Regions from separate parts of the Mesobacillus sp. S13 genome, predicted to be linked through region 4. Evidence: riboswitches for the same ligand, from Rfam matches in the RefSeq annotation. Region 4 holds a riboswitch; each other region holds the start of a gene.
What was found. A riboswitch is a leader RNA that binds a small molecule or an ion and turns the genes downstream of it on or off. The one in region 4 is predicted to bind S-adenosylmethionine.
Positions count from the first base shown of each region.

Region 1 (3,207 bases), 2.4 Mb from region 4:
CTGCATCCTTTAAAAACTCTTTGGCTGCTTGTGCTTCTTCTTCAGCTGTGGTCTTTAAATTATCGAGATCATAGCCGGTCGTCCATAGTTCAGGAAGGACTATCATATCGGGTTTTTGTCCATTTGCCTGTTCAATCAGTTTGGCTGCATTTTTGTAATTTGTTTCAGGATCTCCAAACGCAATATCCATTTGTAGGCATGCTATTTTAAATTTCATCATTCATCACCGCCATAATTTCTGAAAATTATATCTTTACAAGTTACTATTTACGTTATATCATTTGTGACTAGAATTTCAAATTAAAATTTTAAAATAAACATATAAATCCTAAGCAGGTGAGAAAATGGAATTTCCACAGTCAGATTTACTAAAGAGCCTGCCCAAGCAGTTTTTTGCTTCACTGGTGCAAAAGGTGGGCGCTTATACAGAAAAAGGGGCAGACATCATCAATCTTGGCCAGGGAAACCCTGACCAACCGACACCGCAGCATATTGTTAAAAAACTGAAGCAAGCTGGAGAGAATCCAGCGAACCATAAGTATTCTCCTTTCAGAGGGCAGCGTTCGTTACGAGTAGCTGCAGCGACATTTTATAAAAGGGAGTACGGAGTCGACCTTGATCCGGAAGAAGAAATTGCCATCCTTTTCGGGGGCAAGGCTGGCCTGGTAGAAATTCCTCAATGTCTGTTGAATCCTGGGGACACTATTCTCGTTCCAGATCCCGGCTATCCTGACTACTGGTCTGGAGTCGAGCTGGCCAGGGCAAAAATGGTGACAATGCCACTCCGGGAAGAGAATGACTTTATGCCTGATTATGAAGAGTTAGCTGCCGAGCAATTGGATAAAGCCAAGTTGATGTTCCTTAACTATCCCAATAATCCTACAGGGGCAGTTGCCGATAAACAATTTTTTGATGAAACAATCGAGCTTGCACGGGAGAATGAGATTTGTGTCGTTCACGATTTTGCTTATGGTGGAATTGGATTTGACGGGAACCGCCCACAAAGCTTTTTACAGTCTGAAGGCGCAAAAGACGTAGGAATCGAAATTTATACTCTGTCAAAAACTTATAATATGGCTGGATGGCGTGTTGGTTTTGCTGCAGGAAACAAGAGTGTGATTGCCGCAATCAACTTGCTGCAGGACCATATGTATGTCAGCTTGTTTGGTGCAGTGCAGGAAGCAGCTGCAGAAGCATTGCTGGGACAGCAGGAGTGTGTGGCCGAGCTAAACAATCTATATGAAACCCGAAGAAACGTACTTATTGACGGCCTGACAAAGATAGGCTGGCAGGTTACTGCTCCAAAGGGCTCATTTTTTGCGTGGCTGAAGGTTCCAGAACCATTTACTTCGGTTGAATTTGCGGATTTCTTACTGGAAAAAGCACATATAGCAGTTGCCCCAGGTGTAGGATTCGGTGACTATGGAGAAGGTTTTGTGCGGGTGGGACTGCTGACTTCGGCAGAGAGACTGCAGGAAGCAGTCAGCAGAATTGAAAGCTTGGAAATATTCAAAAAATAGTTGACATTGTTTTATGAACCTGACATAATCCTAATTAACAAATTTACTTTAACCAATTAAATAACTTGATTAAATTATTTTCTTATCAAGAGCAGGCGGAGGGACGAGCCCGATGAAGCCCGGCAACCGATCCAGCGTAAGCTGGGCACGGTGCTAATTCTTGCAGCGAAAGCTGAAAGATGAGAAGAGTTTAGTGTATTTTCTAACCTCTTCTTTGTGAAGAGGTTTTTTTAATGCCCAAAATACAACTGGGTTCAATAAGTATCGAAGGGATTGATCTTCATGAGTGAAATTACAGCGACTTACATAGTCCATGACGCCAAACATAACCCGCAGAAAAAAGCAGAGGGAATCGCGCTCGGCTTGACAGTGGGATCCTGGACTGACCTGCCGGAACTGGACCAAAAACAATTAAGAAAACATAAGGGAAGAGTGGTTTCTGTAGAAGGCTCGAGCCTGGACCATAATTCAGAAACAGTGGCAACAATCAAAATCGCCTATCCTGCCCTCAATTTTTCACCAGACCTGCCAGCCATTTTGACAACTGTTTTTGGAAAACTCTCGCTTGATGGCAAAGTGAAACTTGTCGATCTCGAATTTGGTGAAGAGTTAAAGAAACACTTCCCGGGTCCTCGCTTCGGAATTGAAGGAATCAGGAGGAAGCTTGGTGTCTATGACCGTCCATTGCTTATGAGCATCTTCAAAGGTGTCATCGGACGTGATATGGATTTTCTGCTAAAACAGCTTAAAGAACAAAGCCTTGGAGGAGTTGACCTGATCAAGGACGATGAAATCCTGTTTGAAAACGAGCTTACACCTATTGAAAAGAGGGTCACTCTTGGGAAAGAGGTCCTTGAGCAAGTCTATGAAACTACAGGGCACAGGACCTTATATGCGGCCAATCTGACAGGAAGAACTTCACAGTTGAAGGACAAAGCAAGAAAAGCGGCTGAACTTGGAGCCGATGCACTGCTGTTCAATGTGTTCGCCTATGGCTTGGATGTTTTGCAGGAACTAAGGGAAGATGATGAAATCAGCATCCCAATCATGGCTCACCCAGCGGTAAGCGGTGCGCTGACATCGGCCGATGAATATGGCTTTTCCCATTCCTTGCTTTTAGGAAAATTACTCCGCTATGCCGGAGCAGACTTCTCGCTTTTCCCGTCACCATATGGAAGTGTGGCACTTGAAAAGCAGCAGGCGATATCAATTGCTGAGGCACTGACTGCTGAGGATCAATACGAAAGGACCTTCCCGGTTCCATCAGCAGGCATACATCCTGGAATGGTGCCGCTATTAGTTAAAGATTTCGGAGTTGATTCAATCATAAATGCAGGCGGAGGCGTCCATGGTCATCCTGGTGGAGCACAGGGTGGAGGCAAGGCTTTCAGGCAGGCGATTGAAACCGTACTCCAGAGAAAAAGCCTTGAAGAAGGGTCACTGGAGCATGATGAATTGAAAACAGCTATACGCCTGTGGGGCTCATCAGAGGCGGTGGCAAAGTGAGTCAGCCAGTAATATTTTGCGACTTTGACGGAACAGTAACAGAAAAGGACAATATCATAGCCATCATGAATGAATTCGGTTCGGATGGCTGGGATGAAATAAAAGAAGCAGTGCTGGGCCGCAGGATTTCGATCAGGGAGGGAGTCGGGAAAATGTTTTCTCTCCTACCTGTTTCGAAGAA
Region 1 covers NZ_CP084622.1:1,549,508-1,552,714, forward strand. Annotated here, with positions in the region: gene LGO15_RS07715 (carbon-nitrogen family hydrolase) at 1-217, opposite strand, end outside; gene LGO15_RS07720 (pyridoxal phosphate-dependent aminotransferase) at 345-1,520, shown strand; SAM riboswitch class I at 1,600-1,706, shown strand; gene mtnW (2,3-diketo-5-methylthiopentyl-1-phosphate enolase) at 1,803-3,026, shown strand; gene LGO15_RS07730 (2-hydroxy-3-keto-5-methylthiopentenyl-1-phosphate phosphatase) at 3,023-3,207, shown strand, end outside.
Region 1: another riboswitch for S-adenosylmethionine. It lies ahead of mtnW (2,3-diketo-5-methylthiopentyl-1-phosphate enolase); the one in region 4 lies ahead of LGO15_RS20200 (methionine ABC transporter ATP-binding protein).

Region 2 (3,207 bases), 1.7 Mb from region 4:
GGACATTCTCTTTCATCATTAAGTTGGTTTTTGTGTAGGCATGAGAAATCATAAGCGGAGTTTTTCCGGCTTTGTCTAAACAAGAGGCTTATAAATGATAAATAAAAGGAGGTATTCCGGTTAACTGCTACAAATAAGAAAGAATCCAGTGTTTTTGGTTAAATAAACAGAAAAACGACCCTTATTCATGTGAAAATAAGAGTCGTTTCCAATTTAAGCGAAAATTTTCCGTTTATTTTTCAGAAACTGTAAAATCATCATTCCATTTACATAGCCTATTATCAACATTATATGGAGCTCATGTTATTTTTCAACTGCCGCAGACAGTGCTGATTCAAATTGCTGAATGATATCCTCGCTATTTTCGATTCCAACTGAAATCCTGACTAGTCGATACGTGATTCCAAGCTCTGCCTGTGCCTCCGGCGGCAGCGCGCGATGGGAAGTTTTCAGTGGATGGGAGACAGTCGTTTCGACTCCCGCAAGTGTTGGTACAATTTTAACCCAACCTAGCGATTTGAAAAATTGATCTGCATCCACATGTTCTGCGAGTTCAATACTTACGATGGCACCGAATCCTTTTTCACCTTCAGTGAATGGATAATAAACCTTTGCGACATTCTTATTTTCTTTCAGACTGTCAGCCAGCTTTCTGGCATTCTCTGATTGAGCCTTCATCCTCAACCCAAGGGTTTTCAGTCCCCTGCAGGTGAGCCACGCTTCAAACGGACTGAGGTTCGCACCGAGGTTCACGATTCTTGCGCGTGCTTCCGCAATCAGTTCCTTCTTGCCAACGACTACACCCGATGTGACATCACTGTGGCCGCCAATGTATTTGGTCGCACTGTGGACAACCAGTTCAGCTCCGAGTGTGAACGGGCGGACATGCAGCGGCGTAGCGAATGTATTATCCACCAAAACAATGAGATTTCTTTGCTTGGCAAGCGAGATGACCTCCTCCAATTTTTCCACACGAAGAAGCGGATTTGTGATGGACTCAGTATATAGAAGCTTCGTATTCGGTCGGATTGCCTGTTCTACATTTTGCAAATCCGCAAACGCTACAAAAGTCGTCTCGATTCCAAAGCGTTCCAGCTCAGCCTTCAGCATATGGAAACTCCCGCCATAAACATCATCAGCCGCCACAATATGGTCACCGCTTTTCACCACTGCCAGGACACCCGCTAAAATGGCAGCCAGCCCTGATGAAGCCGCCACTCCATCTTCTGCATACTCAAGCGCTGCTACAGCTTGACCCAGTTCATCCGTATTCGGGTTGCCAACCCTGGAATACAAATAATTCCCTTCTCCCTGATAAAAGCCCTCCAGCTCATCAAGATCATTGAATGTAAAAGCTGACGTCTGATAAATCGGGGTAGCCTTGCTTTTAATACCCTGTTGCTTCGTATGTACTGAATGCAATACTTCTGTTTCAAACTTTTTAGCCATCTTGTCACCTGCTTTTAGAATTCGTAGTCGTATGGTAAAACATTATAAAAAAACCTCTCCATTTAGGAGAGGTTAAGTTCAATCAGCCTCTCTTATCTTCAGACTGCAATCTTCAGGACTCAGCACTTTTCATCTAAAAAGATGAGGTAGCCGCGCTTCAAAGGGCCTGTCCCTCCGCCGCTCTGGATAAGAGTTATTTCGAGTTTGAAAATAATTTTTTAATAGCTGAAGTATACCAGCATCGCCGGCTTTCCGTCAATGAGGGTTCACACAGTGTGTCTGATGGATTAACCACTGACATTGTATGCTTAACCCTTGCGTTTCAGTTGCACTCAGCTAATCAATCTTCCGGATCGCTGTCAAGCAAGTCCCACGGCGTGATCACGCCAATTGGCTTCCCGTGCCGGTCACCGGTTTCCGTGATGATGACGGCCTGCAGTTTTTTCCCTCTTGTATGGTAACGCTCAAATAACTCTTCAATATGATACAAAGATGCATCCTCATCGACAAAGGTCACAAAGTAATTTTTCCCCTTCGTCAAAAGCTCTTTGACCCTCACGTCCTCAAAATGCACGACGCTATCTGAAAAATGCTTCGCCATCCACTGGATGATTTCCGTTGAAGTCAGCAAGGCAATATATTTATCATCCTTGTCATAGACAGGGAATCTTGTGAAATCAAACTTATTGATCACCTTTAGAACATCTTTAAGATACGCATCTTCATAATAATAAAACACAGGGCTGGTCGCGATCGATAACGCTGTCTGCGGCTTCTCGAACTCCCTGCATATCTCCTCGATCCGTTCAACCACTTCGATATGAGGCTCGGCGATATAATAATCCGCGTTCACCCGCTCATGGACAATCGCATTGCGAAGCTTCGCAAACTGATGAAGCTCACTTTTATATTTACGCACTAATGAATGATTTTTATAGCCTGAATACAGCAGCTCGACAAACGCATCACTGTCCGTTCCCTTCACCATTTCTTTCAACGCTTTATGAATCCTGTTAAAAGCTGTCTCGAACTTTCCGGATTGCTCCTTATGTTTTACCTCATGCTCCTCAGAAGCATTGGTGCCTGATTCGGGATTCCTTCCATCATCATTTCCACGCTTTTTCCCATTCCCATTATTGGATTGTTGAGAAGATGGTTTCCCATTACCGTTTTTGCTTTTGGATTGATTGGAGGATGAGTTACCATTACTGTTTTTTAATTGTTCTTCAGATGAGGAACTCTTCCCGCGGCTGGTCTGCTTGTTGTCTGATTTAGCTTTTGACGGCGAGTTGCCGTTTCCTTTTCCAGCTGAATTGGATGAATCCGCACTTTCGTTGTCTTTTTTACCAGGGTGCTTTTGTTCCTTTTCATCAACTCGCTTCAGCCTATTTTCATCTGACACTTGCTGCTTAGGATTTGTACGAAGATATGACTTTTTATTTTTCCCAGCCTGTTTTTTTGAACCTGACTGATGATTGGATCTATGTTTATTCTGAGTATTTTTAACCAAGATAGCCCCTCCGTAATTTCAAATAACTTCCCCTTCTCCTTACCCCATTTACCACTTTTACTAATCATGGATATATAATGTAAAAATTCCAGATGAACTTTAAGTTTGATACAATAAGTATAGTACATACATTACTAATTCATAGATGTTTATTTTTTATAGAAAAGGGATTGATATTCAGTGGCAGCAACGAAGAAAAAAAGGGTAGTCAAAGAGGTCACACAGCTTGTGACTATTACAATTGGGGC
Region 2 covers NZ_CP084622.1:859,608-862,814, reverse strand. Annotated here, with positions in the region: gene LGO15_RS04390 (trans-sulfuration enzyme family protein) at 304-1,449, opposite strand; SAM riboswitch class I at 1,539-1,642, opposite strand; gene LGO15_RS04385 (CBS domain-containing protein) at 1,790-2,959, opposite strand; gene LGO15_RS04380 (YitT family protein) at 3,140-3,207, shown strand, end outside.
Region 2: another riboswitch for S-adenosylmethionine. It lies ahead of LGO15_RS04390 (trans-sulfuration enzyme family protein); the one in region 4 lies ahead of LGO15_RS20200 (methionine ABC transporter ATP-binding protein).

Region 3 (3,207 bases), 130 kb from region 4:
TTTTTGGCAACGAAATCCCAGACTCGGTGATCGGTTCCGCTGACGCCAAGTTTCACTTTGACGGTTTCGCCGCTTTTAGCTGATGATGAAGAGCTTGAGCATGCGGTGCTAATTAATGCGAGACTAAGTACAATCAATAGTAATAGTAGTTTTTTCATTTTGTTTTCCTCCTGGTTATCTTCTTCTGATTTTTTTAGCTGATATATTTCCAAGGGATTGAAGTCCCTGAACCATTACAATCAAGATGCCAACTGTGATGAACATTGTCTGGGTATCAAAGCGCTGATAACCATATGTAATTGCCAGGTCGCCCAGGCCGCCGCCGCCGATTGCTCCGGCCATTGCTGATGCACCGATCAATCCAACCGTCGCAATCGTAAAAGCAAGGATCAGCGAGCTCATCGCTTCGGGAAGAATAAATTTGAAAACAATCTGCCATGGTGTGGCACCCATTGATTCAGCTGCCTCAATCACTCCGGGATCCACTTCCAGCAGGGAGTTCTCTACCAATCTAGCAATATACGGACCGGCATAGAAGACTAGTGGAACTACAGCCGCTGCTGTACCAATTGACGTACCAACAATCAGCCGGGTCAGCGGGATGATTGCGACCAGCAGGATAATGAATGGCACTGATCGAAAGACGTTGATGAGACTGTTTAGTACATTGAAGACAGGGGCGTTTTCAAGTAAATGGCCTTTCCTGGTGACCACAAGCGCGATTCCCAGCGGCACTCCGAGGACTGCCGAAAACAGGAGGGAGAACGCAACCATTTGCAGTGTTTCGATTAAGGCCTGAATAATTTGCTCTGAATTAACTAGCATGTGCTGTCACTTCCTTTATGCTTACTTTTTGCTGATCGATAAAATTAAGGGCTCTCAGAATTTCTTTATCACTGCCCTGAAACTCGACAATCAGGTTTCCGAATGGGATTCCTTGAAGCTCTGTGATATTGCCGAAAAGAACATTGACGTTGATATCGAATTTCTTTGAAAGCTGGGACAGAAGCGGCTGACCGGCTGACTGACCGACAAAGTTGATGCGGAATACCTTATGCAGTCCTGAATTTTCTTCAATAATCCTGTACACGGAATCAGGAATGCTGTCATTCATGATGGTGCTGACGAAATTTCTTGCCGTTTCTGTTTTAGGCGCTGAAAAAACACTGAAGACAGTATCTTCCTCGATGATTCTTCCATCCTCGATGACAGCAACTCTGTCACAAATTTCCCTGATGACGGACATTTCATGGGTAATGATTAAAATCGTTATGTTGTACTCCTTATTGATTTTTTTCAAAAGCTGCAGGATCGAGCTGGTTGTCTGCGGATCCAGGGCAGATGTCGCTTCATCGCAAAGCAGGATTTTCGGCTGGGTTGCCAGAGCCCGGGCAATTCCGATTCGCTGCTTCTGGCCGCCCGAGAGCTGGTCTGGATAATTGTCTGCTTTATCAGCCAGTCCGACAAAGTCGAGCAACTGATAAACCCGCTCTTTGATTTTCACCTTCGGAAGCTTACTGAGAATGAGGGGCATCGCAACATTTTCAAATACTGTCTTGGAGTTTAAAAGATTGAAATGCTGGAATACCATCCCAATATTCTTTTTAACCTCTCTCACTTCTTTTACAGACAGGGAAGTCATATCGCAGCCATCCACAATCACCCTTCCAGATGTCGGCCGTTCCAACAAATTCACACAGCGGATCAGCGAGCTTTTTCCCGCACCGCTAAAACCAATGACTCCAAATATCTCTCCTTCTTTAACTTCCAGATCGATTCCATTAAGTGCCGCTACCTTATTCCCGCGGCTTTCATAAACTTTCTCCACTTGTTCAAACGTAATCAACTGTCTTCCTCCTTTGTAGATGAATAAAAAAACCTCTTCCCGGAAACAGGAAGAGGGCATGCCGCAATGAATGCAGGACAATTACTCTTCTTATCTCCCAAGCTATTGCTTGCTGGATTTGGCACAGTCCTCATTTGAGTCCGCTGCCGAGGCTTCATAGGGCCAGTCCCTCCGCCTCTCTTGATAAGAAAGTATCGATATTAAATTAAAAGTGGGGATATTTTGAAAAGCAAAAAGTCCCCTTCAGAAAGAAGAGGACATCAAAATTAAAAGTCGGCCTCTTCTTATCTGTCAAGCTCCCGCTTGCTGGATTTGGCACAGTCCTCCAAAGGAGTCCGCTGCCGAGGTGTCATAGGGCCAGTCCCTCAACCTCTCTTGATAAGAAGTAACGAATATTGAGTTATGAATCTTGTTTATTACTTTACTGTGTCAAAGAAAAAGTGTCAATCATTTTTGTTGTATTTTTTTTAGTAATACGAAAAATAGGAATATAGTATTAAATAAAAGGAATTGGCCAAAAAAATAGAACCCCTGCAGCAGCAAGGGGTTCCATCGGGAAAAGAGCTCTATCGGGTAATCACAATCGGCCCATTTTTCGAAAGGATGATCGTATGCTCGCATTGAGCGACAAAGCTGTTTTCTGTTACATAGGTCCATTCGTCGTTTTCATTTTGGAAGACTTCTTCTTCGCGTGTTGAGATGAATGGTTCGAATGCGATGACCATTCCTTCTTTTAACAGTTCGTCATCCCATGGCTCATGATAGTTGTATATGTGATCGGGGGCTTCATGGATAGTACGCCCAATTCCGTGGCCAGTAAGGTTTTTGATCACTGTCAGTCCGTTCTTTCGCGCGGTCGCTATAACTGCTTTGCCAAGTCCGCTTTTCTTCGAGCCTGGTTTCGCTTTTTTCAAGCCTGCTTCAAAAGCCTCTACAGCCGTTTCACAAATCTTGGTTAAAATCGGATCACCTTCGCCAACGACGAACGAGATGCCAGTATCAGCGAAATATCCATTTTTTGAGCCGGAAACATCGATATTCACGATATCGCCCTCTTTGATCACACGGCTGCCCGGAATCCCGTGGGCGACTTCTTCATTCACACTGATGCATGTATATCCTGGGAAATTGTATTCCCCCTTTGGAGCGGAAATAGCTCCATGCTCATCAAACAACCTGCCTGCCATTTCATCGAGCTCTTTGGTGGTAATTCCAGGTGCAGTCTTCCCAACTAATTCTTCGCGAATCAAGCCGACAATCCTGCCGATTTCTTTTAATCCGTTAAAATCTTCTTCTGTTTTCGCAATCATAATTTATTCCTTTCCAATAGCATCGATTTAAAAAACTCTACGATTAGATTA
Region 3 covers NZ_CP084622.1:3,804,086-3,807,292, reverse strand. Annotated here, with positions in the region: gene LGO15_RS19445 (MetQ/NlpA family ABC transporter substrate-binding protein) at 1-158, opposite strand, end outside; gene LGO15_RS19440 (methionine ABC transporter permease) at 175-825, opposite strand; gene LGO15_RS19435 (methionine ABC transporter ATP-binding protein) at 815-1,846, opposite strand; SAM riboswitch class I at 1,934-2,036, opposite strand; SAM riboswitch class I at 2,128-2,231, opposite strand; gene map (type I methionyl aminopeptidase) at 2,413-3,156, opposite strand.
Region 3: another riboswitch for S-adenosylmethionine. It lies ahead of LGO15_RS19435 (methionine ABC transporter ATP-binding protein); the one in region 4 lies ahead of LGO15_RS20200 (methionine ABC transporter ATP-binding protein).

Region 4 (3,207 bases):
AAGCGGCTTGATAGCTTTTGAGACCATGTCACTGTATGGACCGGATGTCGCACCGAATGTCACTTTTTTTGCGTCTGCCTTCGCATCGCCGCTGGAAGCCGAGTCGCTGCCGCATGCAGCAAGCAGCCCGATTGATAATAACAACACTACTGAAAAGAATAATTTTTTCATCTTAAAAGAACCCCCTAATATTTATCTTTTGTCTACTACTCTTGCAATCCTATCCCCGCCAAACTGGATTAGCTGGACGAGGCAGATAAGGATGATGACTGTTGTGATCATGATCGTATTGTCGTAACGGTAATAGCCGAAGCGAATCGCCAGGTCACCCACTCCGCCTCCACCGACAATTCCCGCCATTGCCGAATAAGCAACAAGGCTGATGATCGTGATGGTCACACCCTGGACGATGCCAGGCTTTGCTTCGGGAATCAAGACATCTTTGATGATCATCCATGGAGTCGCACCTGTCGCAACCGCAGCTTCAATGACTCCTTTATCAATTTCCCGGAAGCTTTGTTCTACGATTCTCGCAAAAAATGGAATCGCGGCGACCGATAACGAAACAGATGCCGCTGTCGGGCCGATTGTCGTGCCAGCGATCAAATTCGCAAGCGGCAGCAAGGCGATCAATAAGATGATGAACGGAACCGAACGGATCATATTGACGATGAAGCCGGCAATATTTTTAAAAAGCTGGTTCTCCAGGAACAGACCTTTGTCGGTGACAAACAGCAGCACTCCTGTTGGCAATCCAACAATAATGGCGACAAGGATGGAGATGCCGACCATATAAATCGTTTCAAAAAATGCTTTATTCAATTCCGGCAACAGTTCAATCAGGCTATCAAGCAGCATCATCCATCACCTCCAAGTTTTTCGTCCTTGCCGCTATGTAGGCAATCGCCCGGTCAATCTCCAGCTGATCTCCCGAAACCTCCATAATGAAAATCCCCAATGGAATATCCTGAATATACTCGATCTTCCCGTGCAGGATATTGCCGCGAACCTTATACGTCTGGAAAACATCAGATATGACTCCCTGCTCGGCAATCTCACCCTGGAAATAGATTTTGATGAGCTTTCCTTGCCGTTCCTCCAGCAATCTTTCCGGCAAATCGAATTGAAGGATGGAATTGACGAAGTCTTTTGTGAGCGACTGTTTTGGATTCGCGAAGACTTCATACACATCTCCTTCTTCAATGATTTTCCCATCTTGCATGACAGCCATCCTGTCGCAAATCGTCTTGACGACTTCCATCTCATGGGTGATGAGGACGATCGTGATCCCTAGTTCACTATTAATCTTTTTAAGTAAGGAGAGAATCGATTTTGTAGTGCTTGGATCAAGAGCCGAAGTAGCTTCATCACATAAGAGCACCGAAGGGTTATTCGCAAGCGCCCTGGCGATGCCCACCCGCTGCTTCTGCCCGCCTGACAATTGTGCAGGATAGACATCCTTTTTATCCGAAAGTCCGACCATTTCAAGAAGCTCTGTCACTCTATCATTGATTTTCGCCTTTGGCAGCCCGGCAGCTTTTAACGCGAACGCGATGTTTTCACTGACTGTTTTAGCGCTGACAAGATGGAAATGCTGAAAGATCATCCCGATTTTCAGGCGAGCTTTTCTCAGTTCACTTTTGCTTAAAGAAGTAAGCTCTACACCGTCAATATGTATCTCACCGGATGTCGGCTTTTCAAGGAGGTTCAGGCAGCGGATCAAAGAGCTCTTCCCAGCCCCGCTGTATCCGACAATTCCGTAAATCTCACCCTTTTCCACTTTTAATGAAACATGGTCAACACCAGTTACCGAGCCTTTCTTCGTTTCATAAACCTTGACCAGGTTTTTCACTTCAATCATCATTAGCACCCCCGATTTTTAAAAATAAAAATGCCTCTTTCATTCATAGAAAGAGGCATCGTAAACATCTATACGACTTATCTTTCAGAATGAAAACATTCTGTAGGAAGTGGCACCTTTCCATAAAGGAGGTTGCCGGACGTCATTGGGCCTAATCCCTCAGTCTCTCTTGATAAGTTTCTTATTAAATTAATTTCGATAATTGAAATATTAAGACTATCTGATTTATTTGTCAATAAAGTTTTTTTCGTATTTTTTTCATGATATCGCTTACACCGTTGGCAGAGTAGGAAATTTTTTTTAAAAAAAGTAAAACCCTTGTCTACGATAAAACAAGGGCTCCGTATACTAGTGCACCTGCGATGACATAGGCGGGGTGTACTTTAAATTTTTCCATCAGCAAAAAACTGATTCCGCCAATCATGATCGTTTGCGTCAGGCCGACTCCTTCGTACGATGAAAAAAAGAAATCATAGGTCATGACCCCTAATAGCACGGCAATGACAGGGCGGACAACGATCGTCAGCCTTTTCACACGGGGGGAATCTTTATACTTCATCAACAATCCGAGCAAGCTGATCATTAAGATGAGGGATGGTGCCACTGTGGCGAATACCCCAACGATTGCCCCAAGGATTCCACCCTCTGCATAGCCGATGTATCCAGCCATCTTGGTTGCAATCGGGCCAGGCAGGGCATTGCCCATCGCTAGCACTTCACTGAATTCGCTGACTGTCATCCATTCATAACGATCGACAACTTCATTTTCGATGAGCGGAATGGAGGCAGGACCGCCGCCATATCCCAGTATTCCGGGAATGAAAAACGCTAAAAATATATGGAAATATATCATTGCTGCTCCCCTCCCGATTGTTTACTTTCTGCTGGAGCAGGATCTTTTTTCAGCAAGGCACCGAGCAGCAACACAAAAATCAGTATAGCCGGATGCAGATTCAGGAATTGAAGAAGAAGCAGACTGCCAATAAGAGCTATGGCCGTCCATCCCCAACCAAGCTTTGATTTGCCTGACTTCTTGATGAAGTCCCATGTCAGGACAGCCAGCATGACGGCAACAACTGGCACAACAGCCTCAGCCATCCCTCTCACCCATGGCTCATCCTTATATGAGTTCAAGCCGGTCAGGAGGAGGATCATCAAGATAATCGCCGGAATCATTGTGGCAGCCAGGGCATTGATCATCCCCACAAATCCCCCTACACGATAGCCAATGTAGCCAGCCATTTTTGTGGCGATCGGTCCCGGAAGCGCATTTCCTAAAGCGAGGATATCGCCGAATTCATCAGAATCCATCCATTTATATTTCTCTACCACTTCCTTATGTACAA
Region 4 covers NZ_CP084622.1:3,938,511-3,941,717, forward strand. Annotated here, with positions in the region: gene LGO15_RS20190 (MetQ/NlpA family ABC transporter substrate-binding protein) at 1-171, opposite strand, end outside; gene LGO15_RS20195 (methionine ABC transporter permease) at 193-858, opposite strand; gene LGO15_RS20200 (methionine ABC transporter ATP-binding protein) at 848-1,861, opposite strand; SAM riboswitch class I at 1,936-2,040, opposite strand; gene LGO15_RS20205 (chromate transporter) at 2,184-2,714, opposite strand; gene LGO15_RS20210 (chromate transporter) at 2,711-3,207, opposite strand, start outside.